Regions from separate parts of the Micromonospora sp. NPDC047074 genome, predicted to be linked through region 4. Evidence: riboswitches for the same ligand, from Rfam matches in the RefSeq annotation. Region 4 holds a riboswitch; each other region holds the start of a gene.
What was found. Region 4 has a riboswitch for cyclic di-AMP ahead of ABZ809_RS01515 (NlpC/P60 family protein). Riboswitches for the same ligand answer to the same signal wherever they lie in the genome.
Positions count from the first base shown of each region.

Region 1: another riboswitch for cyclic di-AMP. It lies ahead of ABZ809_RS10190 (C39 family peptidase); the one in region 4 lies ahead of ABZ809_RS01515 (NlpC/P60 family protein).
Region 2: another riboswitch for cyclic di-AMP. It lies ahead of ABZ809_RS13280 (hypothetical protein); the one in region 4 lies ahead of ABZ809_RS01515 (NlpC/P60 family protein).
Region 3: another riboswitch for cyclic di-AMP. It lies ahead of ABZ809_RS03815 (hypothetical protein); the one in region 4 lies ahead of ABZ809_RS01515 (NlpC/P60 family protein).

Region 1 is NZ_JBEYVB010000005.1:44,858-52,478, reverse strand. Features, by position in the region: gene ABZ809_RS10205 (acyltransferase) at 1-1,013, shown strand, start outside; gene ABZ809_RS10200 (hypothetical protein) at 1,104-1,589, shown strand; gene ABZ809_RS10195 (hypothetical protein) at 1,736-2,542, shown strand; cyclic di-AMP (ydaO/yuaA leader) riboswitch at 2,811-2,950, shown strand; gene ABZ809_RS10190 (C39 family peptidase) at 3,175-4,020, shown strand; gene ABZ809_RS10185 (alpha/beta fold hydrolase) at 4,127-4,870, shown strand; gene ABZ809_RS10180 (CDP-glycerol glycerophosphotransferase family protein) at 4,903-6,627, opposite strand; gene ABZ809_RS10175 (bifunctional cytidylyltransferase/SDR family oxidoreductase) at 6,664-7,621, opposite strand, start outside.
Region 2 is NZ_JBEYVB010000007.1:114,309-121,929, reverse strand. Features, by position in the region: gene ABZ809_RS13295 (alpha/beta hydrolase) at 1-931, shown strand, start outside; gene ABZ809_RS13290 (AAA family ATPase) at 1,079-3,196, shown strand; gene ABZ809_RS13285 (cation diffusion facilitator family transporter) at 3,276-4,193, shown strand; cyclic di-AMP (ydaO/yuaA leader) riboswitch at 4,349-4,480, shown strand; gene ABZ809_RS13280 (hypothetical protein) at 4,493-5,560, shown strand; gene ABZ809_RS13275 (SRPBCC family protein) at 5,672-6,139, opposite strand; gene ABZ809_RS13270 (PfkB family carbohydrate kinase) at 6,329-7,306, shown strand; gene ABZ809_RS13265 (5'/3'-nucleotidase SurE) at 7,303-7,621, shown strand, end outside.
Region 3 is NZ_JBEYVB010000002.1:35,441-43,061, forward strand. Features, by position in the region: gene ABZ809_RS03810 (carbonic anhydrase) at 1-552, shown strand, start outside; gene ABZ809_RS03815 (hypothetical protein) at 673-1,689, opposite strand; cyclic di-AMP (ydaO/yuaA leader) riboswitch at 1,693-1,824, opposite strand; gene ABZ809_RS03820 (YibE/F family protein) at 1,991-3,343, opposite strand; gene ABZ809_RS03825 (hypothetical protein) at 3,672-4,187, shown strand; gene ABZ809_RS03830 (DUF305 domain-containing protein) at 4,270-4,899, shown strand; gene ABZ809_RS03835 (metal-sensitive transcriptional regulator) at 5,191-5,493, opposite strand; gene ABZ809_RS03840 (cation transporter) at 5,643-5,852, shown strand; gene ABZ809_RS03845 (hypothetical protein) at 5,879-6,880, shown strand; gene ABZ809_RS03850 (heavy metal translocating P-type ATPase) at 6,892-7,621, shown strand, end outside.
Region 4 is NZ_JBEYVB010000001.1:301,601-309,221, forward strand. Features, by position in the region: gene ABZ809_RS01500 (zinc metalloprotease) at 228-1,217, shown strand; gene ABZ809_RS01505 (pyridoxamine 5'-phosphate oxidase family protein) at 1,324-1,872, opposite strand; gene dcd (dCTP deaminase) at 1,951-2,529, shown strand; gene ABZ809_RS01515 (NlpC/P60 family protein) at 2,601-3,641, opposite strand; cyclic di-AMP (ydaO/yuaA leader) riboswitch at 3,654-3,788, opposite strand; gene ABZ809_RS01520 (peptidoglycan recognition family protein) at 4,038-6,047, shown strand; gene ABZ809_RS01525 (NlpC/P60 family protein) at 6,113-7,111, opposite strand; gene ABZ809_RS01530 (GPP34 family phosphoprotein) at 7,455-7,621, shown strand, end outside.

The sequences.
Region 1 (7,621 bases), on a different contig from region 4:
CGGCGAGGCCGACCGACACCCGCCGGGCGTTCTGGCGTCGCCGGGTCGCCAAGATCTGGCCCAGCCACGTGCTGCTGTGGGCGCTGGCCCTGGCGGCGGCGGCCTGGTTCGCCGACCCCGTGGACCGGCTCGTCGCGCTGGAGAACCTGTTCCTGCTCCAGGCCTGGGACCCTCGCCCGGGCCACTTCTACAGCATCAACACGGTCAGCTGGTCGCTGTCCTGCGAGTTCTTCTTCTACCTGTGCCTGCCGTTGGCGCTGCCCCTGATCCGCCGGGCCCGGCCATGGGCACTGTGGACGGTCGTGGTGGCGGTGCCGTTGCTGATCCTGGCGCTCTGGCCGGCGCAGGCCCTGGTGCCCGAGGAGAGCCGCTGGTGGTTCACCCAGATCTTCCCGCCCGTACGGTCGCTGGAGTTCTGGATGGGCGTGGCCGCCGCCGAGCTGATGCGGCGCGGCCGGTGGCGGGGGCCGAGCCTGCCGGTGGCCAGCCTGCTCTTCGTGGCCACCTGGGTGATCGCCGCCCAGTGGGTCCGTGCCGAGCTGTGGGCGGCGCTGCTCTCGGTGGCGTACATCCTGATCATCGCGGCGGCGGCGGACGCGGACGTGCGCGGGCGGCGCTCGCCGTGGCGGTCCCGACCGATGGTCTGGCTCGGCGAGGTCTCCTTCGCCTTCTACCTGGTGCACGTCCTCGTCATGATCAGCGTGCTCCGGCTCACCGGCGACTGGGGAGTCGGCTTCCCCGGCTGGTGGGGGCCGGCGGTGGTGCTCGGCTTCCTGCTGGTCAACCTGGTCCTCGCCGGGCTGGTGCACCGGTACGTCGAGACCCCGATGATGCGTCTGCTCACCCCGCGCCGGCCGGCCCGGGCGACGCCGCCGGGCGCGGACGCCGTCGGCGAGCAGCCCGGCGATCGGGGGCCGGGCGCACCTGCGGAAGCGCGGGGCGGCGCCGTCCCGCGGCCCCGGTCCGCCGACCCGCGGACCGACCACCAGCAGGCGTACGTCGACTCGCGCTGACAGGCCGGCTCGGTCCATCCTGGCCGGTGCGGCGCGTCGACACGCCCGGTGACGCTGCGGGCCGCGGTCGGTGACGGTAGCGTTGGTCGCGTGCCAGCCGCCGCCTCCACCTGTCCGCTGTGGTGGATGGCGCGCTGGGCGGTGCGGCTGCTGACCGGCCTGGCGGTCGCGGTCGCGTTCACCGTCGGCGCCGGGGTGCTCCCCGCCGCCGCGTCGCAGCTCGGGGTGCCCGGCGCCCTGGCGGTCGACTCCACGCCACCGGCCTTCCCCCGCGCCGATGGCGTCGCCCGCGCGGATGGCGTCGCCTGCGCCGATGGCGTCGCTAGCGCCAACGGCGTCGCTAGCGCCGGCAGTGTCGTCCACGCCGACGGTGCCGTCTACGCCGGCGGTGTCGATCGGGCCGACGGCCGAGAGGTCCGGGTCGATCGTGCCGACGACGAGGCCGCCCAGGCCGGCACCCGACCCGGCGCGCCCGCCGCCCCGGCCCCGACCTGCCCGGCCGCGGCCGGCCCCGACCGGGTGCTGGTCGGAGCCGCCCCAGGTGCCTCCGGTTCCCGGGCCCCGCCGCGCCGCTGAGCCGTGCCACCCGTGGGGGTGCCCCCGCGACCGCGTCCGCCGAAGCTCATCACCGCACCCGCCCGACGGCGGCCCGTGGCGTCGCCACGCCCGCCCGGGCGCCGCGTGCGCCCCGTTGCCGCACTCGCTGCCGTGAGGTGCCGACCATGGAGATCGTCCTCTACCAGTTCCTGATCGAGGTGCCGCGGGCCGTCGCCATCTGGTCCGGCCTGCTCCTGCTGGCCCTGGCCGTGCTCGCCGTGCTGGTCGCCCGCCCGGAGGGCACCCGTCCGGTCGGCGAGTCGGCCGTCGTGCCGGTCGACGACCCCGCCACCGAGGCGGCCGACCTGCGTCGCTACGCCGGGGAGGTGGCCGTCGCGGCGGCCCGGGCCGCCCGGACCGCCCGGCGACGGCGGGCCGACTGGCTCGCCGCGCAGGAGGAGGCCGATCGGGCCTGGCGGGCGTACGACGAGGCGGAGACGGTCGCCCGCCGGTTCACCGGGGCCGCCGGCCTGCCCGTCCCGCGCACCCCGAGCACGCCCGCCGAGTACGCCGCCCGGGAGCGCTGGCTGCACCACGCCGCGCTGGCGGCCCACTGGCGTGGCGACCTCACCGGCCGCCAGACCGGCGACGTGTTCGGCCGCCGGGCCGGCTGGGATCCCCGTCGGCACCCGGTCGAGCAGGAGATCGTGCTGGCCCGCGCGGTGCGCGACGCGAAGCGGGCCGGCCACCGGGCCGCCGCCGAGCGGGAAAGGGCGGCGTGGCGCGACGCCGACCTGGCGGCCGAAGCGGCGCGCGCACTGGCCCGGGAGGCATACACGGCAGCCTCCCGTCTCCACCCGGCGACGCCCGCCCCCCGAATCGGCGATCTTGCAGTTTCCGCCCCGGCGAACACGGCATTCGCCGCAATTCACGGGCCCAAAGTGCAAGATCGCGGGAGGCGGCGGGCCGGGCTGGTCCCGACGTTTTGGTGACGCCGGTCACGGCGGTGGAGAAACGGTCATTCCGGTGTGGTGGGGGTGATTCTCGTCGGGGGTTCGACGCCGATGTCCGCCAATCGTCCCGTTGTTGCCCCTTAGCGCCTCTGAAAACGGTCGTCCCATTGAGTCAAGTCAGTGCCGAGGTGACCACAAAAAATGTCTTCGGATCAAGGTTTAAGCAGGTGGAGGAGGGTTGGCAGGGCGCGTGACGGACAGTAGTGTCGGCCCGTCCGGTGCGGTACCCGATCGCAAGAGGCGACGCCGCGCCGACCCGCCTAATCGTGAATACGAACCGGGGACCCACTGCTCCATGGGGTGAATCCGCGAGCCTACGGCCCGCGGTAGGGCGTTCTTCCCGCCCGAATCCGTCAGCTAACCCGGTCGGCGGTGCCGGAAGGAGTTCCATCCTCGTGCAGCACCAATACACCCCTCGGTCGGCCCGCCGTCTCCACGGGGCCGTGGTGCCCGTACTCGTCCGGCCACAGGCCGCGAGCTGAGCCACCGGTCACCGTCCGCCGCCCGGCATTCCGGGCGCATCCCCTGAGTGCTCCACCGTCCGCACGGACGCCCGTCCACGCGGCCGGTCCGCCCTGCCCTCGGCACGGAGCCGCTCACCCCCCGAGCCCGTGGAGGAAACCGTGAAGCACCACCTGAAGCGACACCTGCGTCGCCTCACGTCCGAGCGCCCGTACCAGGTGGCCGCCGCGTCCGCCGCGGTGCTGGTGCTGGCGTCGGGCACCGGCGCGCTGCTGGCCGGCACCGACGACGACCCCGCCGCCGCGCAGGCCCCGGTGTCCGCGACCGAGCAGCGGGACGACACCGCCGCCTCGCGTGGCCAGGCCCGGATCGCGACCGTCCCGTCCACCGGCGCGCCGGCCACGTCCAGCGCCGCCCCGTCGGCCAAGGCCACCACCGCCGCCCCGGACCCGGACCTGACCCGCAAGCCGGAGCCGCCGAAGCCGCCGAAGTCCAAGATCCTGGACTACGACTACCAGGCCCAGACCACCTTCTACAACTGCGGTCCGGCCGCCGTCCGGCACGCCCTCAGCGCCGCCGGGATCGCGCGCAGCCAGGACGCCCTCGGTGCGCAGCTGGGCACCGACGAGATGGGCACCGACTCGGCCGAGGACACCACCCGGGTGCTGAACGCGACGGTGAAGGGTGACCCGTACCGGACCCGCATGATCCCGGGCGGCGCCGCGACGCCGGCCCAGATGGACCGGCTCCAGGACGATGTCGTCGCCGCCATCACCGGTGGGCGGGGCGTCGTGGTGAACGTCGCCGGCAGCGCCACGGACAACAGCGGTGGCTGGCACTCGTTCCCCGGCGGCCACTACATCGCGGTGGTCGGCTACCAGGACGAGGGCCGGCTCGTGAAGATCGCCGACTCGGCGAACCCGGCGACCGCGTCGTACTGGATGAGCACGATCGCCCTGGCGAACTGGGCCGCCACCCGCGGCTACTCCGCCTGACCGACGACCTCGACGGGCGTCGGCCCCCACCCGGGGGCCGGCGCCCGTTGTCGGCTGCGGGTCAGGGCCCTCGCCGAGGCATCCGGTGGATGGCACACTGCGCCCCATGGTCGACGAATCGGATGACCGGGACGGCCGCCGGGTCCTGCTGCTGCTGCACGGCATGGGCGCGACCGGCGACGTGTGGCTGCCCTGGGCGCCGCTGCTGGAGCGTCGGTGGGCGGGGCGGTGGCTGGCGCCGGACCTCGCCGGTCACGGCTGGTCGCCGCCGCTGCCGGAGTACTCGTTCGCCGCCCTGGCCGCCCGGGTCGCCACCGGCCTCGGGCCCGGGGACCGGCTCGTCGTGCTGGGGCACTCCCTGGGTGGCGTGGTCGGGCTGGCGCTGGCCGCCCGTGGCGCCGGACTGCCGGTCGACGCCGTCGTCGGGCTCGGCATCAAGGCCGTCTGGTCGCCGGCCGAGCTGGCGAAGGCCGGGGAACTGGCCGTCCGGCCGGTGGCCTGGTTCGCCAGCCGGGACGAGGCGGCCCGCCGTCACCTGCGGGTGGCCGGCCTGACCGGGCTCTTCGCCCCGGACCACCCGGTCGTCGGTGCCGGACTGCGGCAGGTCGACGGTCGCTGGCGGCTGGCGATGGACCCGGCCGCGTTCGCCGTGGGCGAGCCGGAGCTGCCCGCCCTGCTGGCGGCGACCGACGTGCCGGTGCTGCTGGCCCGGGGCGAACACGATCCCATGGTCACCGACGCTCAGCTCGCGGAGCTGGGCGTGCCGGTCGCGACGCTGCCCGGCCTGGGGCACAACGCCCACGTCGAGGCCCCCGAGGCGGTCCTGGACCTCGTCGACGCGTACCGCTGACCGAAGCCGCGCGGCGGGACCGGGCAGGTACGTCAGGTGGCGGGGGAGAGCGACGCGTCGTCCGGGTCGACGGGACGGCCGGCCCCGTCGGCGGCACGCGGGGTCGGCGGGTTCCAGCCCCGGTCGAGCTGGTGCCGGGCGGCTTCCAGGAACGCCTCGGCGTACGACTCGGCGGGGAAGTCGCCCAGGTAGCGGGTCCGGGTGACCCAGCGCGCCGAGGCCAGGGGATCGGTGTCGAGCAGCGCGGCCAGCACCTCGTCCACGTTGGACATGTCGCGCCGCAGCACGTAGCCCGAGCCGGCCAGCGGGAACCGCTCGGTGAACCGGTCACCCTCGCCGCCCATGTCCGTCACCGCGTACGGCTTGCCGGAGTAGAGGTAGTCGGAAATCACCCCCGACACGTCGGAGACCAGCGCGTCAGAGCGGTTCACGCACTCGGTCAGGGTCAGCTCACGACTCGCGGCGGCGCCGAAGACGTGCTGCCGGCCGCTGCGGGCCCGGTCCGCGGCGAGCAGCTCGGTGAGCCGGCCCAACTGTCGCGCCGAGGCCGGGTTCTGTGACGTGTACGGGTGGGCCCGCAGGATCACCGTCGCGCCCCGGGCCAGCAGCCCGCGCAGCAGCGTCTCGGCGACCGGCAGGGAACAGTAGTTGGCGTCCGCGTGGTGGCCGGTCCAGGTCGGTGTGTAGAGCACCGTCGGGGCGGGCCGGCTCGCCGGCTGCTGGCGGACCTCGATCGCCTCGACCTGCGGCCGGCCGACCACCACGAACTTCTCCGCCGGGATGTCGACGCCGGCGCGGGCGTACCGCTCGATGGCGGCCTGACCGGCGACGAAGATCCGGTCGAAGATGGCGGAGACCGGGTTGGCGCTGGGCGCCTTGTCGCTGTCGCCGTGGTGCAGCTGGACGTGGGTCAGCTGGGTGAACCGGATGCAGTGGCTGTTCTTCGCGCCGTGGTTGACGTAGAACGCCACCCGCAGGCTCGGCACCAGCGCCTCGTCCATCGCCTTCAGCGTCGGGCAGTAGACCACCGGCGCGCTGGTGGCCGCCGCCACGGTGGACAGGAACTCCGGCTCCCGCAGCATGACCAGGAACGGCCGGCCGATCCGCTCCAGGTACGGCAGCCACATGGTGACCTGGTATTCGGAGCCGGGCGGGGCGGAGAAGTAGAGCAGGAACTCGGGCTGGTGCCGGCGCAGCGCCCGGGACACCGCCGAGCCGCCGGCCCCCGGCCGGAACCGGCGCCGGGCCAGGTCCAGCCCGACCGCTCCGGCCCCGGCGGCGGCCAGCACGGCGGCGGCCAGCGCGACACCGGCCGGCAGGGTCGCGGCGGCGGCCAGCGCGAGCACGGCGAGCAGCCCCGACAGCGCGTCGCCGAGGCGGGCGGCGACCAGCGGCGTCCAGGCGCGCACCGGCAGGTTCGCGGCCCGCAGCTCCAGGCCGCCGGCGTCCCGCAGCGGACCCACCAGCAGCACCAGCCCCAGCAGGACCAGCGCGGTCGCGGCCAGCGCGGGGTCGAAGCCGGCGTCGAGGCGCCGGGCGTAGCCGACCAGCACCGCCGCCGCGACCAGCACCGTCTCCGCCGCGGTGTCGGCGCCGGGCCGGACCCGCCGTTCCCAGGCCGCCGCCGCGAGGGCGGCCACCGCCAGTCCCAGTCCCCAGCCGGTCGCGCCGGTCAGCGCGACGACGAGGAACGCCAGCACCGCCAGGCCGGTGGCCAGGGCGCGGGCGAGCAACTTCCGAACCAGATCACCACGCATGTCGGCTCCGTCTCCCGCCGTGCTCCGAGACCCGCGTCAGCCGGCGTTGGCCGGACTGGCGTCCCGCGTGGCCTGCCCCGGCACCGGCTGGGCCGGCACCTCGCCCGGCGCGCGGCGTACGTCGATGACCTGACCGGTCAGCTCCGAGACCAGCACGTCCAGCGAGGACTGGGCGACGGTCTCCGCGGCGAGCAGCGTGTGCTCCGGCTCCTCGCCGAACGCCTTGGTGCGCATCGGGGTCGCGGTCCGCTCGGGGTTGATGCAGTTCACCCGTACGCCGAACTCCGCCCACTCGTCGGAGAGCGCCTGGGTGAGGTTGACCAGGGCCGCCTTGGTGGACGAGTAGAGCGCGTAGTCGGCCCGGCCCCGGGTGTAGGAGCTGGAGGTGTAGAGCAGCAGTTGGCCCTTGGTCTGCTGGAGGTAGGGCAGCGACTGGCGGGCGGCGATGACCGGCCCGACGAAGTTGACCTGGAGCACCCGGTCCATCGTCTCCTGGTCCATCTCGGACAGGGGACCCTTCTCCAGGATGCCGGCGGTGACCACCACGTGGTCGATCCGCCCGGTGGCCTCGAAGGCGGTCCGCAGCGCGGCCTCCACGTCCTCGGCGCGTTCCACGTGCGTGCCGGTGCTGGAACGGCTGAACGGGAAGACCTGCGCGCCGTAGCGGCGGGCCAGTTCGGCCAGGTCGTGGCCGATGCCGTAGCTGCCGCCGAAGATCACCAAGGTCCGGCCGGTCAGCTCCTCGGTGTAGCTGCGTTCGTCGGTGACCCGGGGCGCCTGCGCGGCGGCGAGCTGGAAGAGCTTGTCCGCCAGGTGCACGTCGACCGGGTGGGTGACCTTGATGTTCTCGTCGGAGCCGTCGATGACCTTGATCGGGGTGCCGGGCAGGTAGCGCAGCACCACCCCGCAGTCGTCGGTCGCGGCGAAGTGCGGGTCGCCCTCGGCGAGCCGGTAGGCCTCCCGGATGGTCCCGGAGCGGAACGCCTGCGGGGTC
Region 2 (7,621 bases), on a different contig from region 4:
GGAGCACGTCGAGGTACGTCTCCCCGACGGCGTACGCCTGCACGTCGAGACCACCGGGCCGGCCGACGCCGAGGTCACCGTCGTGCTGCTGCACGGCTGGACGCTGGACGCGCGGGCCTGGCACCGCCAGCTCGCCGACCTGCGGGACCGGTTCGGCGACGCGGTGCGGGTGGTGGCCTACGACGCGCGCGGGCACGGCCGGTCGAGCTGCATGGCGCTGCCCACCGCCACCCTGGCCCAGCTCGGCGACGACCTCGCCGCGGTGCTCGACGAGGTGGCCCCGGCCGGCCGGGTGGTCCTCGTCGGCCACTCGATGGGCGGCATGACGATCATGGAGTACGCGCACCGGCACCCCGGGCACTTCGCCGCCCGGACGGCCGGGCTGGTCTTCGTCGCCACGACGGCCGAGGGCCACACGCACACCGTCTACGGCCTGTCGCCCCGGATCGCCCGGTTGATCCGGCTCGCCGAGACCACCGGGGCCGGGGTGCTGGCCCGGTGCGGGTCCTGGTGCCCGCCCCGGGCGCTGCTGCGCGCGCTGCGCCCGAGCATCCGCTGGATGCTCTTCGGCGACGGCTGCGACCCGCACGACATCCGGCTGGTCACCTCGGCGGTGGCCCGTGCCTCGCTGCGCTCGATCGGCGGGTTCCGCGCCTCCATCGGGTCGCAGCACCGGCTGGAGACCCTCACCGGGCTCACCCACCTGCCGGCGGCCGCGCTGGTCGGCGACCGGGACCGGCTCACCCCGCCGCCGTGCGCCGAGTCGATCGCCGCCGCGCTGCCCGCGACCGAGCTGACCGTCTGCCCGGGGGCCGGGCACATGCTCATGATGGAGCGCCCCGACGAGGTCAACGCGGCCGTGGCGGGCGTGCTCCGCCGGGCGCTCGCCGCCGCCGGGTCCGGCGTGCCCGGCGACGCCCGGCCCGGCTGAGGCGGCGTTCCGCAGGCATGTGACGCCCGTTCCTTTCCCGTACCGGTGGCGCTGCCCGTTGCGCGCGGGCCGTACCCTCTTGCGGTTGGCCTGGCGCGGTACGCGCGGTTCGCGCCCGCCCGCCGCCGACGTCAGGAGGAACGAGCGGTGACCGACCAGACCACCCTGGAGCGGGAGATGGCCGTCGAGCAGCGGCATCTCGACCGGGTGTACGCCCGGCTGGCCGAGCTGCGCCGCTCGGCGGTCCGCGCCGAGAAGGAGGGCTACCGGCTCGCCCGGGTGGGCAACTTCGGGGCGTTGGTCGAGCGGGACGCGATGGTGTTCCACGCCGCGCGGCAGCGGCACCGGCTGGACGCCGAGCACGAAGGGCTGGTCTTCGGCCGGCTGGACCTGCACGACCGGCAGGTGCTGCACGTCGGGCGGCTCGGCATCCGGGACGAGGACGCGGCCACGCTGGTGGTCGACTGGCGGGCCCCGGCCGCCGCCGCCTTCTACCAGGCCACCCCGGCGCAACCGCTGGGCGTGGTGCGCCGGCGCACGATCCAGTCCTCGGGCGAGCGGGTCACCCGGATCGAGGACGACCTGCTCGATCCCGTCGCCGCCCCCGGCGACATGGCGGTGGTCGGCGACGGCGCGCTGCTCGCCACGCTGTCAAAGGCCACCGGCCGGGGCATGCGGGACATCGTCGCCACCATCCAGCGCGAGCAGGACGAGGCGATCCGCTCCCCCGGCTCGGGCGTGACGCTGGTGTCCGGCGGCCCGGGCACCGGCAAGACTGCCGTGGCGCTGCACCGGGCCGCGTACCTGCTCTATTCCGATCGCAGCCGGTTCGCCGGCGGCGGCATCCTGGTGGTCGGCCCGTCGTCGGTCTTCGTCGAGTACATCGCCTCGGTGCTGCCCTCGCTCGGCGAGGACACCGCCACGCTGCACTCGCTGGGCACCCTCTTCCCCGGCATGGCCGCCACCCGCACCGATCCGCCGGCCGTGGCGGCGGTCAAGGGCTCGCTGCGGATGCGGCGGGTGCTGGAGCGGGCGGCCCGGGACGCGGTGCCGGGCGGCCCGACCGAGCTGCGCCTGCTCTACCGGGGGACGCTGCTGCGCCTGGAGCGCCGCGAGCTGGACGGCATCCGGGACCGGGCGATGCCCCGGGGCGCGCGGCGCAACGAGGTGCGCCGGGCCGGCTTCGACGGGGTGTTCGCGGCGCTCTGGGCGCAGGCCCGCCGGCTGGGCATCGGCGGGCTGCCGGAGCAGCGCGCGTTCGAGGACGAGATCGCCGAGCGGCCGGAGTTCCGGGAGTTCCTGAAGGCGTGGTGGCCCCGGCTGCACCCCCGGCACGTGCTGGGCTGGCTGGCCCGCCCGGACCGGCTGCACCGGTACGCCGCCGGGATTCTCTCCCGGGCCGAGATCCGGCTGCTGGCCGACGCGTACCGGAGCCTGGAGCACGCCGGGCTGACGATCGCCGACATCGCGCTGCTCGACGAGCTGGACGCGTTGCTCGGCAAGCCGATGCGGCCGGCCCGGGCGAAGCGGGACCCGTTCCGCCTGGCCGGCGGGGTCCGCGAGCTGAGCACCTTCGCTGACCGGCAGCGCGCCGCCCGGGAGGCGGCCCGGGAGCGTCCGGAGGACTACCGGGAGTACGCGCACGTGGTGGTCGACGAGTCCCAGGACGTCTCGCCGATGCAGTGGCGCATGATCGGCCGGCGCGGCCGGCTGGCCTCGTGGACCGTGGTGGGCGACCCGGCGCAGACGGCCTGGACGGGCGATCCGGAGGAGTTGGAGCGGGCCCGGGACCAGGCGTTGGGCCGGCGCAAGCGGCACCACTTCACCCTCACCACGAACTACCGCAACTCGGCGGAGATCTTCGCCGTGGCGGCGGCCGAGATCCGCCGGCTGCACCCGGATCTCCCGCTGCCCAGGGCGGTGCGCTCCACCGGCGTCGACCCGGTAGAGCTGGCGGTGCCGAGGGCCGAGCTCCGGCCCGCCGTCGTGACGGCGGCCACCGCGCTGCTCGCCGAGGTCGAGGGCACCGTCGGCGTGATCACGCCGGTGCCGCGCCGCGACGAGGTGGCCGGCTGGCTGGGCGCGCTCGCCGCGCCGCGCCTGCAGGTGGTGACCAGCCTGGAGGCCAAGGGCATGGAGTACGACGGCGTCGTCCTCGTCGCCCCGGGCGAGATCCGGTCCGATCCGGGTTCGGGGGTACGCACGCTCTACGTCGCGCTCTCCCGGGCGACCCAGCGGCTGACCACCGTCGATCCGACCGACTGACGCCCGACACTCACTTGCACACATAGCGATGTGAACATACATTGAACGCGGATCCGGACGCCTGACGGAAGGTGGTCGCGTGGGCGCAGGTCATGACCACCATCACGGCTCGGTGGCGAACGCCGCGCACCGCCACCAGGGCCGGCTCTGGGCGGCGTTCGGGCTGCTCGCCGGCCTGATGGTGGTGGAGGCGGTGGCCGCCTTCCGCACCGGCTCACTGGCCCTGCTGAGCGACGCCGGGCACATGTTCACCGACGTGCTCGGCATCGGCATGGCGCTCGCGGCGATCACCGCCACCCGGCGGGCGGGGGCGGACCCGCAGCGCACCTTCGGCCTCTACCGGCTGGAGGTGCTGGCGGCGCTGGCCAACGCCGTGCTGCTCTCCGGCGTCGCGGTCTACGTCGTGATCGAGGCGGTGCGGCGCTTCGGCGACCCGCCCGAGGTGCTGGCCGGCCCGATGCTGGTCGTCGCCGTGCTCGGCCTGCTCGCCAACATCGGCGCCTTCGCGCTGCTGCGTTCCGGGGCGAAGGAGAGCATCAACGTCCACGGCGCGTACCTGGAGGTGCTGGGCGACCTCCTGGGCTCACTCGGCGTGATCGGGGCGGCCCTGCTGATCACCGTCACCGACTGGTGGTGGGCCGACCCGGTGGTGGCGGTCGCGATCGGGCTGTTCATCCTGCCGCGCACCTGGCGGCTGGGGCGGGCCGCGCTGCGCATCCTGGTGCAGGCCGCACCGGAGCACCTCCAGGTCACCGCCGTGCACGACCGGCTGGCCGCCGTGCCCGGCGTCGCCGAGGTGCACGACCTGCACGTCTGGACGCTGACCTCCGGCATGGAGGTGGCCTCGGCGCACCTGACCATGGCGCCCGGCGCGGAGGTCGGCGCGGTGCTGGGCGCCGCCCGTGCGGCCCTGCACGAGGACTTCCAGATCGACCACGCCACGTTGCAGATCGAGCCGGGAGCCGCCACCGGGGCCTGCGGGGCGGTCGAGTGGTAATGAGCAGAACCTTAAATCTGCGGTAGTATTGTTGCCTTCTGCCGGGTTTGGCCGTATTCGATGGGCGCACGCTGAGTCACGTGCGCTACATCGACCACACGGGCACCGGTAGGCTCGGCTTCGGCCTCCGCCAGGCGGCACCCCACCGGTGCCGGCGGTGGCCGCCGCCTAATCGCCCCTCGGGGCGAACCGGGGAACCACGTTCGTGGGGTGCATCCGCGTCAGCGGTAGGGATCTTCCGTCCCGAACCCGTCAGCTAACCCGGTCGGCGGCTGACGGAAGGAACACGTATGCCAGTGATGGCCCCCGTACGACGACGTGCCGCCCGGATGGCGGCCCTGATCGCGGCAACGCTCGCCCTCGGCGCCGCGGTGGCCCCGGTCACCGCCGCCCCGGCGGCGGCCGCGGCCCGCACCGGCCTGCTGGCCGCGGCACCCGGGCAGGACGAGGAGGGCGGCACCCCCGCTCTGCGGGCCCAGTTGGAGGCCGCCAGCAAGGGCTACCTCGACGCCAAGCGCGCCCTGGAGACGTCGGCCAAGCGGCAGCAGCAGCTCGCCGTCCAGCTCAAGACGACCGAGACCGAGCTGGCCGACCGCACCGCGAAGGTCGGGGAGATCGCCGGGGTCGCCTACCGCACCGGCCGGCTCGGCGCCGCCTCCGCCCTGCTCAACGCCAACTCGCCGGACGGCTTCCTGGACCGGGCCGCCGCCCTCGACGCGGTCGCCGCCAACGAGGACCGCGCCCTGCGTGACCTCCAGCGGACCCGCGACGAGGCCACCCGCACCAAGCTCGCCCTGGACGGCGAGATCCGGGAGCAGCGCAAGCAGGTCACCGTGATGGCCAAGCGCAAGGAACAGGCCGAGCGGGCGCTGACGGTCGCCAACCGGCAGCAGGCCGCGGGCGGGGGCGGCTCGCCGGGCGGCACCTCGACCAAGACGGCGAAGGCGGCGCCGCGCAACCCCGACGGCTCCTGGCCGTCCGAGTCGTGCAGCGTCAACGACCCCACCCCCGCCAACGGCTGCATCACCCCGCGCACCCTGCACGCGCTCAACCAGGCCAAGGCGGCGGGCTTCACCCGCTACGTCTCCTGCTACCGCTCGGGCGGCTCCGGCGAGCACCCGAAGGGCCGGGCCTGCGACTTCGCGGCCCAGAAGGGCGGCTTCGGCGGGGACGCCACCGGGGGCGACCGGACGTACGGCAACAACCTGGCCGCGTACTTCGTGCGCAACGCCGACCGGCTCGCCGTGCTCTACGTGATCTGGTACCGGCAGATCTGGCTGCCCAGCAGCGGCTGGAAGTCGTACAGCGGGGCCAACGGCGACCCGTCCAGCGACCACACCAACCACGTGCACCTGTCGGTCTACTGACGCTTTCCGGCCCCGGTGACCCGCCCGGCGCGGGCCACCGGGGCCGCCCGCGGCCGGCGGCGTACGCACGGACGGCGGTGCTCCCGCGCGCCCCCGCAGCCGCCCGGGCGGTCAGCCGGCCGGCTGCTCGCCCGGATGCGGGCCGAGGGCGGCAGCGAGGCGGGCGGCCAGCCCGAGGTGGGCGGCGCGGGCCTGGCGGAACGCGTAGCCGAAGAGCGGTGCGGGCGCGGTCAGGGTGATCTGAACGTCGATCCGGACCGACCCGTCCGGTTCCGCCCGCAACCGGGTGTGGTTGCGCACGGTGGTGGCCGGCCACTGGCGGGCCACGATGACGACCTCGTCCGGGTCGTCGACGACGACGTCGGCCCGGTAGGTGACCGGCAGGCGCACCGGCCCGGCCGCCAGCCGATCGGTGATCTCGTAGCTGGCACGGGCGCCGGGGCGGGGCGGCACCCGGCGGACCCGCACGATCAACGGGTGCAGGTGCTCCTGCCGGGTGGGGTCGGCGAGCAACGCGGCGGCCTCCGGCAGGGAGCAGCACGCCTGGACGGTGTAGCTGAACGAGTCTCGCCTGAGCATGCCGGCCCCCCGCCCTCGGTGGTCGCCCGATCGTCGCCCGATCGTCGCCCATGCCCGACCCGCTGGCAACGGCGCGCCGATCACACCTGGTCAGCCGGCGTGTACGCAGCCGCCCCACTACGGTCAGCAGATGGATGGTCGCCGCACGTGTCGGCCGGTGGAGGATGTGCGCATGGACGGATTCGGCGGATGAGCGGGCACGTGATGGTCTTCGCGCCCACGCCCCGGCTGACGGTGACCGTCGACCAGCCCAGCGAGGCACCGGAGCTACACCTGCACCCCGGCGGGCAGGGCGTGTGGCAGGCCCGGATGGTGTTGTCGCTCGGGGTCGACGTGGTGCTCTGCACCGCGCTCGGCGGCGAGATCGGCCAGGTGTTGGAGCCGCTGCTGGTCAGCGAGGGGGTGGACCTGAAGGTCGTGCTGCGCGACTCCGGCAGCGGCGGATACGTGCACGACCGCCGCGAGGGCTCCCGGCGGGAGATCGTGGACGTGCCCGGCCAGCCGCTCAGCCGGCACGAGCTGGACGAGCTCTACAACCTGACCCTCGGCGAGGGGCTGCGCGCCGCGGTCAGCGTGCTCAGCGGGCCGAACGAGCCGTCGCTGGTCCCGGCCGACCTCTACCGGCGGTTCGCGGCCGACCTCGGCGCGAACGGCAGCCGGGTGGTGGTCGACCTCTCCGGCGAGCACCTCACCGCGGTCCTGAGCAGCGGCGTCTTCTTCCTCAAGGTCAGCCACGAGGAGCTGATCGCCGACGGCCGCGCCGACGGCGAGGACGAGGAGCAGCTCACCCGGGCGTTGTTCGACCTGCACGCCGAGGGCGCCGAGAACGTGGTGGTGAGCCGGGCCGAGAAGCCGGCCCTGGCCCTGGTCGACGGCGAGGTCTTCGAGGTGGCGATGCCCCGGTTGGAGGCCGCCGACCCGCGCGGGGCCGGCGACTCGATGACCGCCGGGGTGGCGGCCGTGGTGGCGCGCGGCGGTGACGTGCGTACCGCCATCCGCACCGGCGCGGCGGCCGGGGCGCTCAACGTGACGCGGCACGGCCTGGGCACCGGGCGGCTCGACTCGATCACCGGCCTGGTGGACCGGGTGCGACTCGTACCGGCCGGCGGCCGGCCGCAGGAGCGGACCACCCCCGACGAGCTCGCCGACCGGGCGGCCGGGCGATGACGCTCCGGGTCCTGATCACCAACGACGACGGGATCGCGGCGCCGGGGATCCAGGCGCTGGCGCGGGCGGCGGCGGACCGGGGCCTGGACCTGGTCGTCGCCGCACCGCTGGAGGAGGCGAGCGGCACCAGCGCCGCGATGACCGCGGTGGAGCGCGACGGGCACGTGGTGGTCCGCGAGCACCCACTGCCGGACCTGCCGGGGGTGCCGGCGTTCGGGGTGGGTGGCTCCCCCGGCTTCATCACGCTGATCGCGCTGCACGGCGCCTTCGGGCCACCGCCGGCGGTGGTGCTCTCCGGCATCAACCGGGGCGCCA
Region 3 (7,621 bases), on a different contig from region 4:
CGCGCGGCGGTCGCCGACGGGCAGCACCCCTTCGCCGTGATCGTCGGCTGTTCCGACTCCCGCCTCGCCGCCGAGATCATCTTCGACCGCGGCCTTGGCGACCTCTTCGTGGTCCGCACCGCCGGGCACACCATCGGCCCCGAGGTGCTGGGCAGCGTGGAGTACGCCGTGACGGTGCTGCGTACGCCGCTGGTGGTGGTGCTCGGGCACGACTCCTGCGGTGCCGTCCAGGCGGCGCGTGCGGCGGACGCGACCGGCAACCCGCCGGGCGGGCACCTGCGCGCCGTGGTGGAGGCCGTGGTGCCCAGCCTGCGCCGGGCCGCCGCCGAGGGGGTGGACGAGATCGACCGGATCGTCGACATCCACATCGCGTACACCGTCGAGGCGATGGTGGACAGCTCCGCCGTGCTCGCCGCCGAGGTGGCCGCCGGGCGGTGCGCGGTGGTCGGCATGTCGTACCGCCTGGCCGCCGGTGAGGTGCGGACGGTGGCCGGGGTGCCCGCTGACGCGGTCGACGTGGCCGAGCCGGCCGCCAGCGCCGCGCTCGCCTGACTCCATCCGTCGAACCCGGCCCCGCACGCTCCCCGGCCGGCCGCTCGCCTGGCGACGCCCCCCCACGACACAGCAGGGCCGCCCCGGACGGATCGGGGCGGCCCTGCTGTGTCGCAGAGGCTAGAGCAGTGACACGTGGACGTGGTCCGTGTGGTTCGACGGGCCGCTGTAGGAACTCCAGCCGGTCGTCGGGAACCAGATCTGCCGGTTCCAGATCACGTAGTAGATGCCGAGCCGGTCGGCGTTGCGGACCAGGAACGCGGTCAGGTTGTTGCCGTACATGTAGGTGTCGTCGTTGTGCCAGGGGGAGAAGCCGCTCCTCTGCAACGACCAGTCACAGGCCCGGCCCTTCGGATGTTCGTACGGCCCACCGGAGCGGTAGCAACCGACGAACCGGTTGAAGCCGGCCCGCTTGACCTCCTTGTACATGTGCAGCGTGCGTGCCGTGATGCAGCCGGAGGTGGTGGGGTCGTTCTCGGTGCAGCCCAGCGGCTTCCAGTCGCCGTCGGCGGTGCGCCCCGGGGCCATCCTGGCCACCGGCGAGGTGGCGACCACCTTGCCCTTGGTCAGCCCTCTGCCGCCCACCAGGGCCAGGGCCTTCTCCGCCTCGCGCTTGCCGCGGTTCAACTCGTTCGCGAGCTTCGCCTGCTCGCGGACCTCGGCGTCGAGCGCCAGCTTGGCCTGCTCGGCGCGGGTCTTGACCGCGTTCACCTCGGCGAGCTTCTTGGAGTTGACCATGTTCAGCTCGTCGAGGGCGGCGGCGCGCTGGACGAACGAGTCGGGGTCGGTGGTGCCCAGCAGCATCGACACCGCGCCGATCCGCCCGGTCCGGTAGGACTGGGCGGCGATCTGGCTCACCTGCGGGGCCAGCGCGTCCAGTTGGGCCTGCGACCGGTCGACCTCCAGGGCCAGTTCGAGCTGGCGCTTCTTCGACTTCGCCAGCTTCGCCTTGGCCTGCACGTACGACCGGGTCCGGGCCTCGATCAGGTCGTCGAGCAGCTTGGGCTCGTCGTCCCCGTGCCCCGAGGGTTTGGGTGGGGTGGGCGCCGCCACCGCCGGAAGGGGTCCGGCGAAGACCGCCAGGGCGGCGAACACGGCCACCACGGGCGTCAACCAGCGGCGTAGGGGTGCCGTCACAGTTTTCCCTTCCGTCGACCGCCGACCGGGTTAGCTGACGGGTTCGGGGCGGAAGTGGCCCCTACCGCTGTCGCGGATTCACCCCACGTGCCTGGGTCCCCGGCTCGCCTTGCGGCGATTGGGCGGTGGCACCGCAGGCGCCGCTGCGCGCCTTCGGCGGTGACCGGCAGCGAGATTACCCGAGAGGCCTTCCTGGGATCTACGTCCCTAAGCCGACTAAATGCGTCATTTCGTGACGGCGGAGGGTGACCAGTGACGCGTTTATCAGGATCGAAGTCCCGACCCGTCACACTGCGTGGTGTCACCATGCGGTCTCCGTACTCCTGCCCCCGTCGGGCCATCCGCTGCGGGCGGTGGCAGTCGGGTCCGTGGCGCGTGCCCCGCCGAGCGCCTCCAGCGCCTCGGACCGGTCGGCCGCCGGTCGGGGAGCCGGCGTGGTCGGGGGTTCGGCTTGCTCGGAAACTTCACCGCCGCGCCGCCCGGCGGTGGTCACCACGGCCGCCAGCCCGGTGGTCAGCGGCACGGCGGCGATCAGGCCCAGGGTGGCGACCGCGCTGCGGACGATCTCCTGGGCCAGGAACTCGCTGGTCAGAATCTGGGTCACCGCCCGGGAATCGGCGGTCAGCAGGAGCAGCACCGGCAGGGAGGCGCCGGCGTACGCCAGCACGATGGTGTTCACCGTCGAGGCGATGTGGGCGCGGCCGACCCGGGTCGCCGCGCGGTAGAGCTGCATCCGGGACAGCCCCGGGTTGGCGTGCGCCAACTCCGTGACCGTGGCGGCCTGGGTCACCGTGACGTCGTCGAGTACGCCGAGAGATCCGATGATGATCCCGGCCAGCAGCAGGCCGTGCAGGTCCACGTCGACCTGGAGCACGGACAACGTGGTGGCGTCCTCGGAGCCGAACCCGGTCAGGTGGGTCGCGGCGGTGGCGATGGTGCCCAGCACGCCGGTCAACACCAGGCTGCCCAGCGTGCCGAGCACGGCTACCGAGGTCTGTGCGGTCACGCCGTGGGTCAGGTAGAGCACCACGAACATGATCAGGGCGGCACCGACGACCGCGACCAGCAGCGGGGGGCTCCCGGCGCTGATGCCGGGCAGCACGAAGGTCAGCAGGATGGCGAAGCTCGCCGCCAGGCCGGCCAGCGCGGCCAGCCCGCGCCACCGCCCGAACGCGACGATCGCGGCCGCGAAGAGCACCACCAGCCAGACCAGCGGCTTGCCGCGCTGGTGCTCCGCGATGTTGTAGGTGCTGATCGAGGGGTCGGCGGGGTCGGTGAGCTGGACCAGGATGATCTCGTCGCCCACGGCGACGGCCGGCGCGCCGGGACCGGCCGGCACCGGCGTCTCCACCTGCTGACCGGCGGCGGGGCCGTCGTCCACCCGTACGGTGACCGTCCCGCAGGGGCCCTGCGCCCCGTCCGGGCCTCCCTCCGGGGTTTCCGGGGCCGGTGGGCACGGCTCCGTCACCACCCGCGTCACCGTGCCGTGCTGCCGGGGCGGTTCGGTGCCGGCCGCGGGGTCGGGCGCGTCCCACGGCCACAGCACCAGGGCGGCGATCAGCGTGGCGACGAAGAGGGGCACCACCGTCGCCACGAGGATCCGTCGCACCCCGGGCGGGGCGGATGGAGCAGGCCGGGTGTGGTCGGCGCCCATCGAGTCTCTCTCCCAACGATTCCGGGCGGGGGCGTGCGGGCGGGCCGGTTCAGCCCCGTCGCGTTGCCGGGGCGTGGACCGTACCCGTGCGGCGGTGCGGTGACGTGCCGCGGTCGTCGTCCCCCGCCCGGTCGGGGGCGCGCGGCGGGCGGTACGAAATCCGGAGGGTCACCGGCCGAATGGTAGCCACCCCGGCGTCCCGGCGCAGTTCGTGCGGGCGGTGTCGGGGTGTGGGTCCGGCCGGAACCGTTGTGATTCCGGTCCCGGTCGGGTGTCGTGCCCGCGTGGTGGCCCGCGGCGGCCGGGCCGACCCGCTAGCGTCCCAGGTGTGCGGACGACGGTGACGGCGGCGTGGTGGGCCCGGGTCCCGCTGCTCGTCTGCACGCTGCTCGGTCTGGCCGCGATGCACACCATCGGCCACGACTCGCACCCGACGGGACACTCCGGCACCCCGCCGGCACACGCCGCCGGGCCGGCACACGCCGCCGGGCCGGGTTCGCACGGCGACGGGGTGGGCGCGCCGGTGGTGGCCCGGCCCGACACCCTTCTCCCGTACGCCGCCGGATCGGTTCTCCGGTCCGGCGCGGGCTGCCCCGGTGACTGCGGGTCCGACCGGCTCCTGCCGTCCAGTGGCCCGGGCGGAGGGCTGCCCGGTTGGGGCGTGTGCCTGGCGGTGCTGGGTGCGTTCGCGGTCACCCTGCTGTTCGCCGCGCTGCTGTCGGCCGTCGTACGCGCTGCCGGCCCGCCGGGGGGTGGCTCGGGCGGCTCCGCTCCCTCGTCCCGGGCCCCGCCACCCCGGCCGGTGGGCCTGCGGCTCGCCACGGTCTCGGTGCTGCGCAGATAGGACGCGTCCGGTGCGGTCCGGCGGTACGCCGTTCCGCGCCCTCGTCGTGCTGCGTACGTTCCGACATCGAAAGGCCCAAGACATGACTATTCGTACCCTTGTGCGCCGTGCCGCCCTGGCCGGCGTCGCCCTCACCGCCGTCCTCGCCGTGACCGCCTGTGGTGACGACGACCACTCGTCGCCAGGCACGGGGCACGGCACGCCCGGCAGCGGCGGGCCGTCGGCCACCGCCACCGGCGCGGCCGCCTTCGGCGACGCCGACGTGATGTTCGCCCAGATGATGATTCCGCACCACCAGCAGGCGGTGGAGATGGCGGACCTGGCCGCGACGCGCGCGGCGGACCCGGAGGTCAAGCGGCTCGCCGCGGAGATCAAGGCGGCGCAGGCGCCCGAGATCGCCACGATGAGCGGCTGGTTGACGGCCTGGGGGAGGCCCGCGCAGTCGCCGGGAGCCGAGATGCCGCACATGGACCACGGCATGCCCGGCATGATGTCCGACGCCGACATGACGAAGCTGGCGGCGGCCTCGGGCCGGGAGTTCGACCGGCAGTTCCTGACCATGATGATCGCCCACCACGAGGGCGCGATCACCATGGCTCGGGACGAACTGGCCCGGGGCATGAACGCTGAGGCCAAGGCCCTGGCCGAGCAGATCGTCAGCAGCCAGCAGGCCGAGATCGACACGATGAGGAAGATCCTCGGTCGGTTGTGATCCGGTGGCCCCGGCGCCTCTTTCGGGGGGCGCCGGGCCCATGCGCGCCGCGCTGGCCCCCGGGCCCCGGGCCCATGCGCGCCGCGCTGGCCCCCGAGACCGCGGACCCCGCCGCGCCACCCAAACCGCCCCGAACGAGACATCACTCCGCCCTGCCCCTTGCCGGCCCCTCGGCGATCTTGCACTTCATGCCCGGACAAAGCCGACATTTCAACCCAGAGTGGGGGCTGGAAGTGCAAGATCGCGAGCCAAAGGCGGGTGCGGGAGTCCCGCCGTCGGGGGGCCGCGGACTCAGCCGCGCTTCATCAGGCGCCCGACGGCGGCCATCATCTCGGTGGCCATCTCGTCGGCGCGGCCCTCGGCGGCGCCCTCGCGCATGCAGTGCCGCGAGTGCCCGTCGAGCAGGCCGAGCGCGACCTTGTCCAGAGCGGCCTGGATCGCGGAGATCTGGGTGAGCACGTCGATGCAGTAGCGGTCCTCGTCGACCATCTTCTCGATGCCTCGGACCTGCCCCTCGACGCGGCGCAGCCGCGCGAGCAGCTGGTCCTTGGTGGCGGTGTAGCCCCGGGTCGGGGCGGGCGTCGGTGTGGTCATGGGGTCGAGGATACCGTACCCCTCGGGGGTATGGTACGGTGCTCGGTGTCCGATACCCCCACCCGGTAGGGGTACATGATCTAGGCAGCGTTCCGCCTCCGATTTACCCCCTGGGGGTATAGGCTTGGCGGAGTCGAGAGGAGAGTTCGATGGTCACCACGACGTACCAGGTGCAGGGCATGACCTGCGGGCACTGCGCCACCTCGGTCAGCGCCGAGGTCGGCGCGATCACGGGCGTCAACGACGTACAGGTCGACGTCGCCGCCGGCAAGGTCACCGTCACCAGTGCAGGTCCGTTGGACACCGACACCGTGCGCGCCGCCGTCGACGAGGCCGGCTACGAGCTCGTCGGCGCCTGACGGCCACGGAGAAAACGAGGCACACCATGAACACGGCGACGAAGCTGAGCGGTTTCGCCCTCGGCATCGCGGCGGTGTTCGGCGCGACGTACGGGGTCGGCCGCGTGGCCGGCCCCGTGACCCCGCCCGCCGAGACCCGTCACGACCCCAGCGGCGACCACGGGGCCACCGGCGAGGGCGACCACGGAGGCGAGCAGGGGGGCGCGGCCCACCTGCCCGGCGGGCTGCTCGTCTCCGACCGCGGCTACACCCTCCGCCCGGTCGACGCCGCGGCCGGGCAGTTCGCCTTCCAGGTCACCGGCCCCGACGGCCGGGCGGTCACCGCGTACGACGTGGCGCACGACAAGCGCATGCATTTGATCGTCGCCCGCCGCGACCTCTCCGGCTTCCGGCACGTACACCCCGAGATGGGGGCGGACGGCACCTGGCGGGTCGACTCGCCGCTCGGCGGACCCGGCGTCTGGCGGGCGTTCGCCGACTTCACCCCGACCGGTGGCGAGGCGTTGACGCTCGGCGTCGACGTGACCGTACCCGGCGCGCTGACCGGGCGGCCCCTGCCCGCCCCGGCGACCAGCACCACGGTCGACGGCTACACGGTCACCCTCGCCGGCACGCCCCAGCCCGGCCGCACCGCCGACCTGACCCTGACCGTGAGCCGCGACGGCGCGCCGGTCACCGATCTTGAGCCCTACCTGGGGGCCTACGGCCACCTGGTGGCGCTGCGTCAGGGCGACCTGGCGTACCTGCACGTGCACCCGCACGGCGAGCCGGGCGACGGGTCGACCAGGCCCGGCCCCGACGTGAGCTTCTCGGCGGAGATGCCGTCGGCCGGTGCCTACCGGCTCTACCTGGACTTCAAGCACGGCGGCGTCGTGCGTACCGCCGAGTTCACCGTCGTCGCCGGCAGCCCGGCAGGGCCGGTCGCCCCGGCCCCGACGGGCGTCCCGACGGCGAGCAGTACGCCCGCCGCCACGAGCTCCCCGACCGCCGACGCCGGCCACGGCGTCCCCGGTCACGGGCACGACTGACGGGATCCGTGATGACGACCAGCAGCAAGCCCTTGCCGTACGCGCCGAACCAGATCGAGTTGGCGATCGGCGGGATGACCTGCGCCTCCTGCGCGGCCCGGATCGAGAAGAAGCTGAACCGGATGGACGGGGTGACCGCCACGGTCAACTACGCCACCGAGAAGGCCACCGTCCGGTACGCCGACGAGGTGACCCCGGACGACCTGATCGCCACGGTCGAGAAGACCGGCTACACCGCCGCCCTGCCGCCCCCGCCCGCACCCGCCGGCGCGGAGCCGGCCGCCGCGCGGGTGGACGAACTACACGCCCTGCGTACCCGCCTGTGGGTCTCGGCCGTGCTCACAGTGCCGGTGATCGTCCTGGCGATGGTCCCCGCCTGGCAGTTCGACTACTGGCAGTGGCTGTCGCTGACCCTGGCCGCCCCGGTCGTGGTCTACGGCGGCCTGCCCTTCCACCGGGCGGCCTGGATCAACCTCCGGCACGGCGCGGCGACGATGGACACCCTGGTCTCCCTCGGCACGCTGGCCGCGTTCGGCTGGTCGATCTGGGCGCTCTTCCTCGGCACCGCGGGTACGCCGGGGATGACCCACCCGTTCACCCTCGCGATCAACCGCAGTGACGGCGCCGGCAACATCTACCTGGAGGCGGCGGCCGGGGTGACGGTGTTCATCCTCGCCGGCCGCTACTTCGAGGCGCGGGCGAAGCGGACGGCCGGTGCGGCCCTGCGCGCCCTGCTGGAGC
Region 4 (7,621 bases):
GTGGCGACGAGATCTTGGCAGGAGGACGCCCCCGGGAGGGCCCGCTCGCTCCAAGATCGCGTAGGCCGGGAGGCCGGACAGCGGCGACAGGACTTGCCGGACGAAAAAGTTTCACCAGCGCAACATATAGGCGTTCTCAAACTCATCGATCGGTTGTAACGTCTGCCCAACGTTCTCAGCCATGGCGTGACATACCCCCTGTCGCGTCGCCAGAAAGAGGTGGGCCCATGGGACTCCGTCCCAACCTGCTGACCCGGCGTACGGCCGGTGTCGCGTCGACGACCCTCGCGCTGCTGCTCAGCACCGCCGCGGTGGGCGTCGTCCCGGCCGCTTCGGCCTTCTCCGCCGCCCCGGGCGAGGTCTGCGTCGAGCCGGCCGACGTCCACTCGGACGCCCGCGTCAAGCACGGCGGCGAGGCCAAGCACGAGCCGAACGAGCTGACCCTCGCGGAGACCCACGAGCGCGAGGCCGACCTGGCCGCCGCCCTGCGCGAGCGGGCGCGCTTCCGTACCGGCGCCGGTGCCGCCTCCACCACGCTGGCCACCGTCACCATCCCGGTGGTGGTGCACGTGATCCAGGAGAACAGCACCCGGGCCGGCGGCAACATCCCGGACTCGATGATCAACTCGCAGATCAGCGTGCTGAACCAGTCCTTCAGCGGGGCGACCGGTGGCGCGTCCACCGCGTTCGGCTTCCAACTGCAGAAGATCAACCGGGTGACGAACCCGGCCTGGTTCCCGATCGTGCAGGGCTCCTCGGCGGAGCGGTCGATGAAGTCGTCGCTGCGCGAGGGCGGCAAGAACACCCTCAACATCTACCTGGGTGAGCTGAGCGACGGCCTGCTCGGCTGGGCGACCTTCCCGACCCGGAAGCTCAGCAGCATGGATGGCGTCGTCGTGCTGAGCGAATCCCTGCCGGGCGGCACCGCCACCAACTACAACCAGGGCGACACGGGCACCCACGAGGTCGGCCACTGGCTGAACCTCTACCACACCTTCCAGGGCGGCTGCTCCGGCTCGGGCGACAGCGTCAGCGACACGGCGGCCGAGGCGTCGCCGGCCTACGAGTGCCCGACCGGGCGGGACACCTGCACCGCCCCGGGTACCGACCCGATCACCAACTTCATGGACTACACGTACGACTCCTGCATGTACCAGTTCACCGCCGGGCAGGCCAGCCGCATGCTGACCGCCTGGAACGCGTACCGCGCGGCCTGATCTCGCGTACGGCCATCGGTGCCGGCCCCGCTCGACGGGGCCGGCACCGATGTCTTGCACGGCGTGGCGCCCCGGAGGGGGACGACCCGGAGCGCCACGCCGCGTCTCAGGCGGCCGGGCGGGCGGCCTGGCCGCCGCCCCCCGACCACGTCTCGGGGACCACGGCGGTGCCGGCTGCAGTCGCCCGGGGATCGAGCCACACCTGGACGGCCGGCCCGCCGTGGACGCCGCCCACACCACCCGCGACGCCGGGCTCGCGGCGGGCCAGCATCGCCACGTCGACCGTGAACTCGAAGATCCGCCAGTCGACCTGCGGCGCGGCACGGTGGCCCCGGGCCAGCCGGGCGACCCGGGCCGGATCGGTCACCGGCCGGGCGTGACCGGCGACGTAGGCCTCGTCGTCGCTCTCCTCCGGCGGGAACGAGTGCAGCGCGTAGCGGCCGTCGCGCTCCAGGTCACGCCGCTTGGGCGAGTCGACGACGAAGCAGAAGAGCCCCTCGTCGGTGATCACCGGGGAGACCGGGTGCACCCGGGGCCCACCGTCGGCGCGGACGGTGGCCAGGTAGCCGAAGCCCGGCCCGTACTGCTGCATGAGGAGGCGGATCCCGTCGGCGAGGCGGGGCTCGTCGGCGGCGAATTCGGACCAGGAAGCCATGCCGGCATTCTATCGAACAAACGTACGAAGATGCACTCCGACACGCAGGTCACGCACATCGCTCGCTAAGGTGTTGCGATGCTGCTCTCCGACCGCGACCTGGTCTCCGAGATCGAGGCGGGCACGCTCACGCTGGAGCCGTTCGAGCCTGCGCTGGTGCAACCCTCCAGCATCGACGTACGCCTGGACAGGCTCTTCCGGGTCTTCAACAACCACCTCTACACCCACATCGACCCGGCGCAACAGCAGGACGACCTGACGTCGATGGTCGAGGTGCCCGAGGGCGAGCCGTACGTGCTGCATCCGGGCGAGTTCGTGCTCGCCTCGACGCTGGAGGTCATCTCGCTCGGCGACCAGCTCGCCGGGCGGTTGGAGGGGAAGTCGAGCCTCGGCCGGCTGGGCCTGCTCACCCACTCCACGGCGGGCTTCATCGACCCGGGCTTCTCCGGTCACGTCACGCTGGAGCTGTCCAACGTGGCCAACCTGCCGATCACCCTCTGGCCGGGCATGAAGATCGGCCAGCTCTGCATCTTCCGGCTCTCGTCGCCGGCCCAGCACCCGTACGGCTCGGCCGTCTACGGCTCGCGTTACCAGGGGCAGCGCGGCCCGACTCCCAGCCGCTCCTGGCAGCAGTGGCGCACCTGGCCGACCGGCTGACCCTGCCGCCATGTGTCAGGAAGGGCACCTTCCTCTACCGATTCCGTTAGGAAGGTGCCCTTCCCTACGTCTCAGCCGGGGCGGCCGTAGCTGTGGATCGGGCCGTCGTCGACCTTCTTCATCTTGATCGGCACCCCGGCCCGGGAGGCGTGCACCACCCAGCCCCCGCCGACGTACATGCCGACGTGGTGCAGGTCGCTGTAGTAGAAGACCAGGTCGCCAGGGCGCAGCTCGCCCCGGCTGACGGTCGCGGTGACCCGGCGCTGCTGCGCGGCGTTGTGCGGCAGCGAGACCCCGGCCTTCGCCCAGGCGGCGAGCATCAGCCCGGAGCAGTCGTACGAGTTGGGCCCCTCGGCGCCCCAGACGTAGGGCTTGCCGATCTGGGCGCAGGCGAACTTCACCGCCACGCCGGCCGCGCCGCCGGGATAGCTGGCCGGGCAGGGGGCTGGGCGCAGGGGCCCGCCGCCGCCGTTGCCGTAGATCCGCAGCCGCAGCTTCTGCAACCGGTCGATCTCGGCGTTGATCTGCTTCTTCTTCGCGGCGAGCTGGGCCTCGGTCCGGGCGAGCTGGACGACCATCTCGTCCAGCGGCGCCTTCTTCGCGGCCAGTTGGTCACGCAGCTCGGCGACCTGCCGCACGTCCTCCTGCTGGTGCTGGGCGAACCGGTCGAGCAGTTCGAGCTGCCCCACCACCTGGCTCGGTGAGCGACTGCCCAGCAGGGCGTTGATGGTGGAGACGTTCTCGCCCTTGTAGGCGCGGACGGCCAGCGCGTTGACCTTCGCCATCGCCTGGTCGACCCGCTCCTGCAGGGGCTTGATCTGGGCGGCGAGCGCGTCGGCCTGCTTCCGCTTGGCGGCGAGGTCTCCTCGGGTGGCGTTGTGTCGTTCGATGATCGGTTCGAGCTTGTTCCAGTCCTCGTCGATCTGGCGCTCGATCTCGGCGACCGTCGGTTCGGCGTGTGCCGCCGTGGCGCCGCCGGTCAGGACGACGGCGAACGCGGCCAGGGCGGCGAGGGCGGTGGTGCAGCGGTACCAGCGTGGGCGCGGCGCAGCCGTCGTCGGGTCGGCGAGCACCGACCGTGCCGACGGTGGCCGCGGGGCATGGTGTGCCACCGGGCTTCGTACTCCTTCTTCCGTACCGCCTACCGGGTTAGCTGACGGGTTCGGGCGGGAAGGGGGCGCCCTACCGCAGTGGCTGCGGATTCACCCCGGGAACCTGGGTCCCCGGCTCGCTCGGGAGCGACTCGGCGGTGTCGGACCGTCGCCCGCCCCGGATGGACGGACTGTCACCGGCCGACGAATGACCAGAGTAGAGACGACCGTTATCGATCCGCAACCCTCCGGGCCCTGACACTCCGTGCCCGACCGGCCGGTGGGACCGCAAGCCGGGCGGCGAAGATTTTCTTCCTGCTGAAGTGTCTGACGGAAAGGTATTGACCAAAGGCTGCGGGCGGGGCGAAGGTGGCCCCACATTTGCCCGTCCGAACTGGGGGTCTGATGCACCTGTCAGTGACAACGAGGAGCAGACGCGTCCTGCTGGCCGCCGCCGTGGCCGCCGCCCTGACCGCGACGCCGCTCACCGCCGCCGGATCCGCCGCCGCAGCGCCGGCGACCGACCGGCAGCAGCAGTACGCCGCCGCGGCAGCCGAGTACGGCGTGCCGGAGAGCGTCCTGCTGGGAGTCTCCTACCTGCAGTCCCGCTGGGACACCAACGCAGGCACGCCGAGCACCAGTGGCGGCTTCGGCCCCATGCACCTCACCGACGCCGAGCACGTCGCCGCCCTGCCCGGGGGCGGCCACCACGACGAGGGCTCGGAGGACCCGCGCGGCGACGACTCCCGCGTGTCCCTGGCCCCGGAGGCACCCGCCGAGGCGGAACCGGTGCCCGCCGAGCCGTCGTTGCAGACGCTCGACACCGCCGCCAGCCTGACGGGCGCCAGCGAGGAGGCGCTGCGGACGGACGTCACGGCGAACATCCGCGGCGGGGCGGCGCTGCTGGCCGCGTACCAGAAGGAGATCGGCGCCCCGGTCGGCGCCGACACCGACCCGGCGGCCTGGTACGGCGCGGTGGCCCGCTACTCGGGCGCGGACACCGCCGACGCCGCGGCGGCCTTCGCCAACGAGGTGTACACCACCATCAGCACCGGCGACAGCCGGCTGACCGACGACGGGCAGCGGGTCACGCTGGCCGCCCTCGCGATCCAGCCGGACAGCTCCTGGCTGGACCGGCTGGGCCTGCGCAAGCTCGCCCGGCCCGACGGGCTGGAGTGCCCCGAAACGATCTCCTGCGAGTGGATCCCGGCGCCCTACCAGAACTTCGGGCCCACCCTGGGCAACTACGGCAACCACGATCTCTCCGACCGGCCGTCCCGGCAGAAGATCGAGTACATCGTCATCCACGACACCGAGGGCTACTTCGGGCCCAGCGTCAACCTGGTCAAGGACCCGAAGCGGGTGGGCTGGCACTACACGCTGCGCTCCAGTGACGGGCACATCGCCCAGCACATCAAGACCAAGGACGTCGGCTGGCACGCCGGCAACTGGTACGTGAACGCCAAGTCCATCGGCCTGGAGCACGAGGGCTTCGCGGGGCACGGCACCTGGTACACCGAGGCGATGTACCGCACCTCCGCCAAGCTGGTCCGGCACCTGGCGCGGGCCTACAACATCCCGCTGGACCGCAACCACATCATCGGGCACGACAACGTCCCCGGAACCGTCGCGGCAAACGTGCGCGGCATGCACTGGGACCCGGGCCCGTACTGGAACTGGTCGCACTACTTCGACCTGCTGAAGGCGCCGTTCTTCTCGACCGGCACGTCGCGGACCGGGCTGGTCACCATCGACCCGGACTTCGCCACCAACCAGCCGCAGTTCACCGGCTGCAACCGGCAGCCCCCGGGCGTGCCGAACCCGCCGCCGCCGACGGCGCCCTGCCCGCTGCGCGGCTCGTCCGCGGTGCCCCTGCACAGCGCGCCGAGCCAGGACGCGCCGCTGGTCAACGACATCGCGCTGCGGCCCGACGGCACCCCGAACACGATGTACGTCTCCGACCACGGCGCCCGGGCCTCGGCGGGACAGACGTACGCCCTGGCCGGCGTGCAGGGTGACTGGACGGCGATCTGGTACCTCGGCCAGAAGGCCTGGTTCCACAACCCCGCCTCGGCGCCGACCGCGAAGTGGTCGCTCGGGCTCGTGGTGACCCCGAAGGCCGGCAAGGCCACCATCCCGGTGTACGGCCGGGCGTACCCCGAGCAGGCGGCGTACCCGGAGGGCGTGCCGTACCAGACGATCTCGCCCCTGCAGTACACGCTCTCGGCCGGCCAGCGGTACGCCGTCGGCAACGTGCTCCCCGGCGAGTACTACCGGGCCAGCACGTTCGACGGCTCCGCCCCGGGTGACTGGACGGTGATCCGCGGCGACAACAAGTACGTGCAGATCCAGTTCGGCCACCGGATCATGTACGTCAACCTGGACGACGTGAACGTGCTGCCCTCCCCGGTGGGCGCACCCCACTAGTCCCATCGCACGACGAGGGCCCCCGGTCGATCCGACCGGGGGCCCTTTCGTGTGCGGGTGCGGGATCAGCCGGGTCTGCGGAACCCGGCGACCGGCATCGTGTTGATGCTGGAGACGTTCACCGGTTTGCCGGCCCGGGGCGCGTGCACCATCTTGTCGTTGCCGAGGTAGAGGCCGACGTGACTCAGGTCCGACTTGAAGAAGACCAGGTCACCGGGGCGCGCCTCGGAGCGCGGGATGGCCTTGCCCTCGTTCCACTGGGCACCGGTGAAGTGCGTCAGGTGGATCCCCGCCGCCTTGTAGGCGTACTGGGTCAGGCCGGAGCAGTCGAACGAGTTCGGGCCGGTGGCACCCCAGACGTACGGGTCGCCGACCTGGGCGCAGGCGGTTCTGATCGCGATCCGGGCCTTCTCGCTGACCACGCCGTTGATGGTCGGGCAGTTCTCCGTCTTCACGGTGGTCTTCGGCAGCGACGCCTCGAGCTTCTTGATCTCGACGTCGATCTGCTTCTTCTTCGTCGCCAGCTCGGTCTGCTGCTTCTTCTGCGTCGTGATCAGCGTGTCGAGCTTCTGCTTCTCTCCCTCGTACTTGTCGCGGAGAGTGGTCACGCCCTGGATCTGCCTGCGCTCGTGGGCGGCCAGCCGGTCCAGCAGCGTCAGCTGCTCGGTCAGCGTGTCGGGCTTGGCGCTGACCAGCAACGCGCCGATGTCGTGCGACGGGCCGGAGATGTAGTAGCGGGAGGCGAGGTCGCCCACCCGGTCCATCGCCAGCTCGCTCTCGAGGGCCAGCGGCTGGATCTTCTTCTGCAGGTCCGCCGACTTCTTGTTGTTGACCTTGAGCTGCGCCCGCACCTTGTTGTACTGCTCGATGGTGGGCTCGAGCTGCTCCCACTTCTTGTCGATCGCGGCCTCGATCTCCTCGACCGAGGGCTCGGCGTACGCGGGCGCGGCCAACATGCCGGCGCCGACCGCCGCTGCGGCGACCAGGGTGAGCAGACGGTGGGCGACCCGGCGCAGGCCACCCGGACGAGCAGACCGTCCCGGTGCGTGACGATGAGGGGGCATGGTTGCCACCGGCACCGACTCCTTTTGCAACCCGACCGCCGGGCGCCTCGCGCGAGGGAAGAGGGGCGAGACAGACGACCCACAGCGGCCGGTGCCCAACATTAGGGAAGGCCGGCAGCGGAATCAAGGCGACCAACGTTCACATCACGCTAGCGCAACCGCTTGCGCACCAAGGGTATCGGCCCGGTCACCAACGATGACGGTCAATGCGCCGTCGAGCCCCTCGTGACGACACAGCAGGTCGGCGACCGTACGCGCCGGCGGCACCACCGCCAGCAGCTGGCAGACCGCCGCCGAGGCGCGAGACCCGGCCGCCCTCGTCCGGCCCGGTTACCGTCGAAACATGGCCTCCCTCACCCTCGCCCATGAACTCACCCTGCTCGGCTACGACGACGCCGGCGACAACCAGCTCGGCCGGCCGACCCTGGACTACGGCCTGGCCGGCGCCCTGCTGCTGGAGCTCGCGCTCGCCGGCCGGATCGAGGTCGCCGACGACCGGCTGGTGGTGAC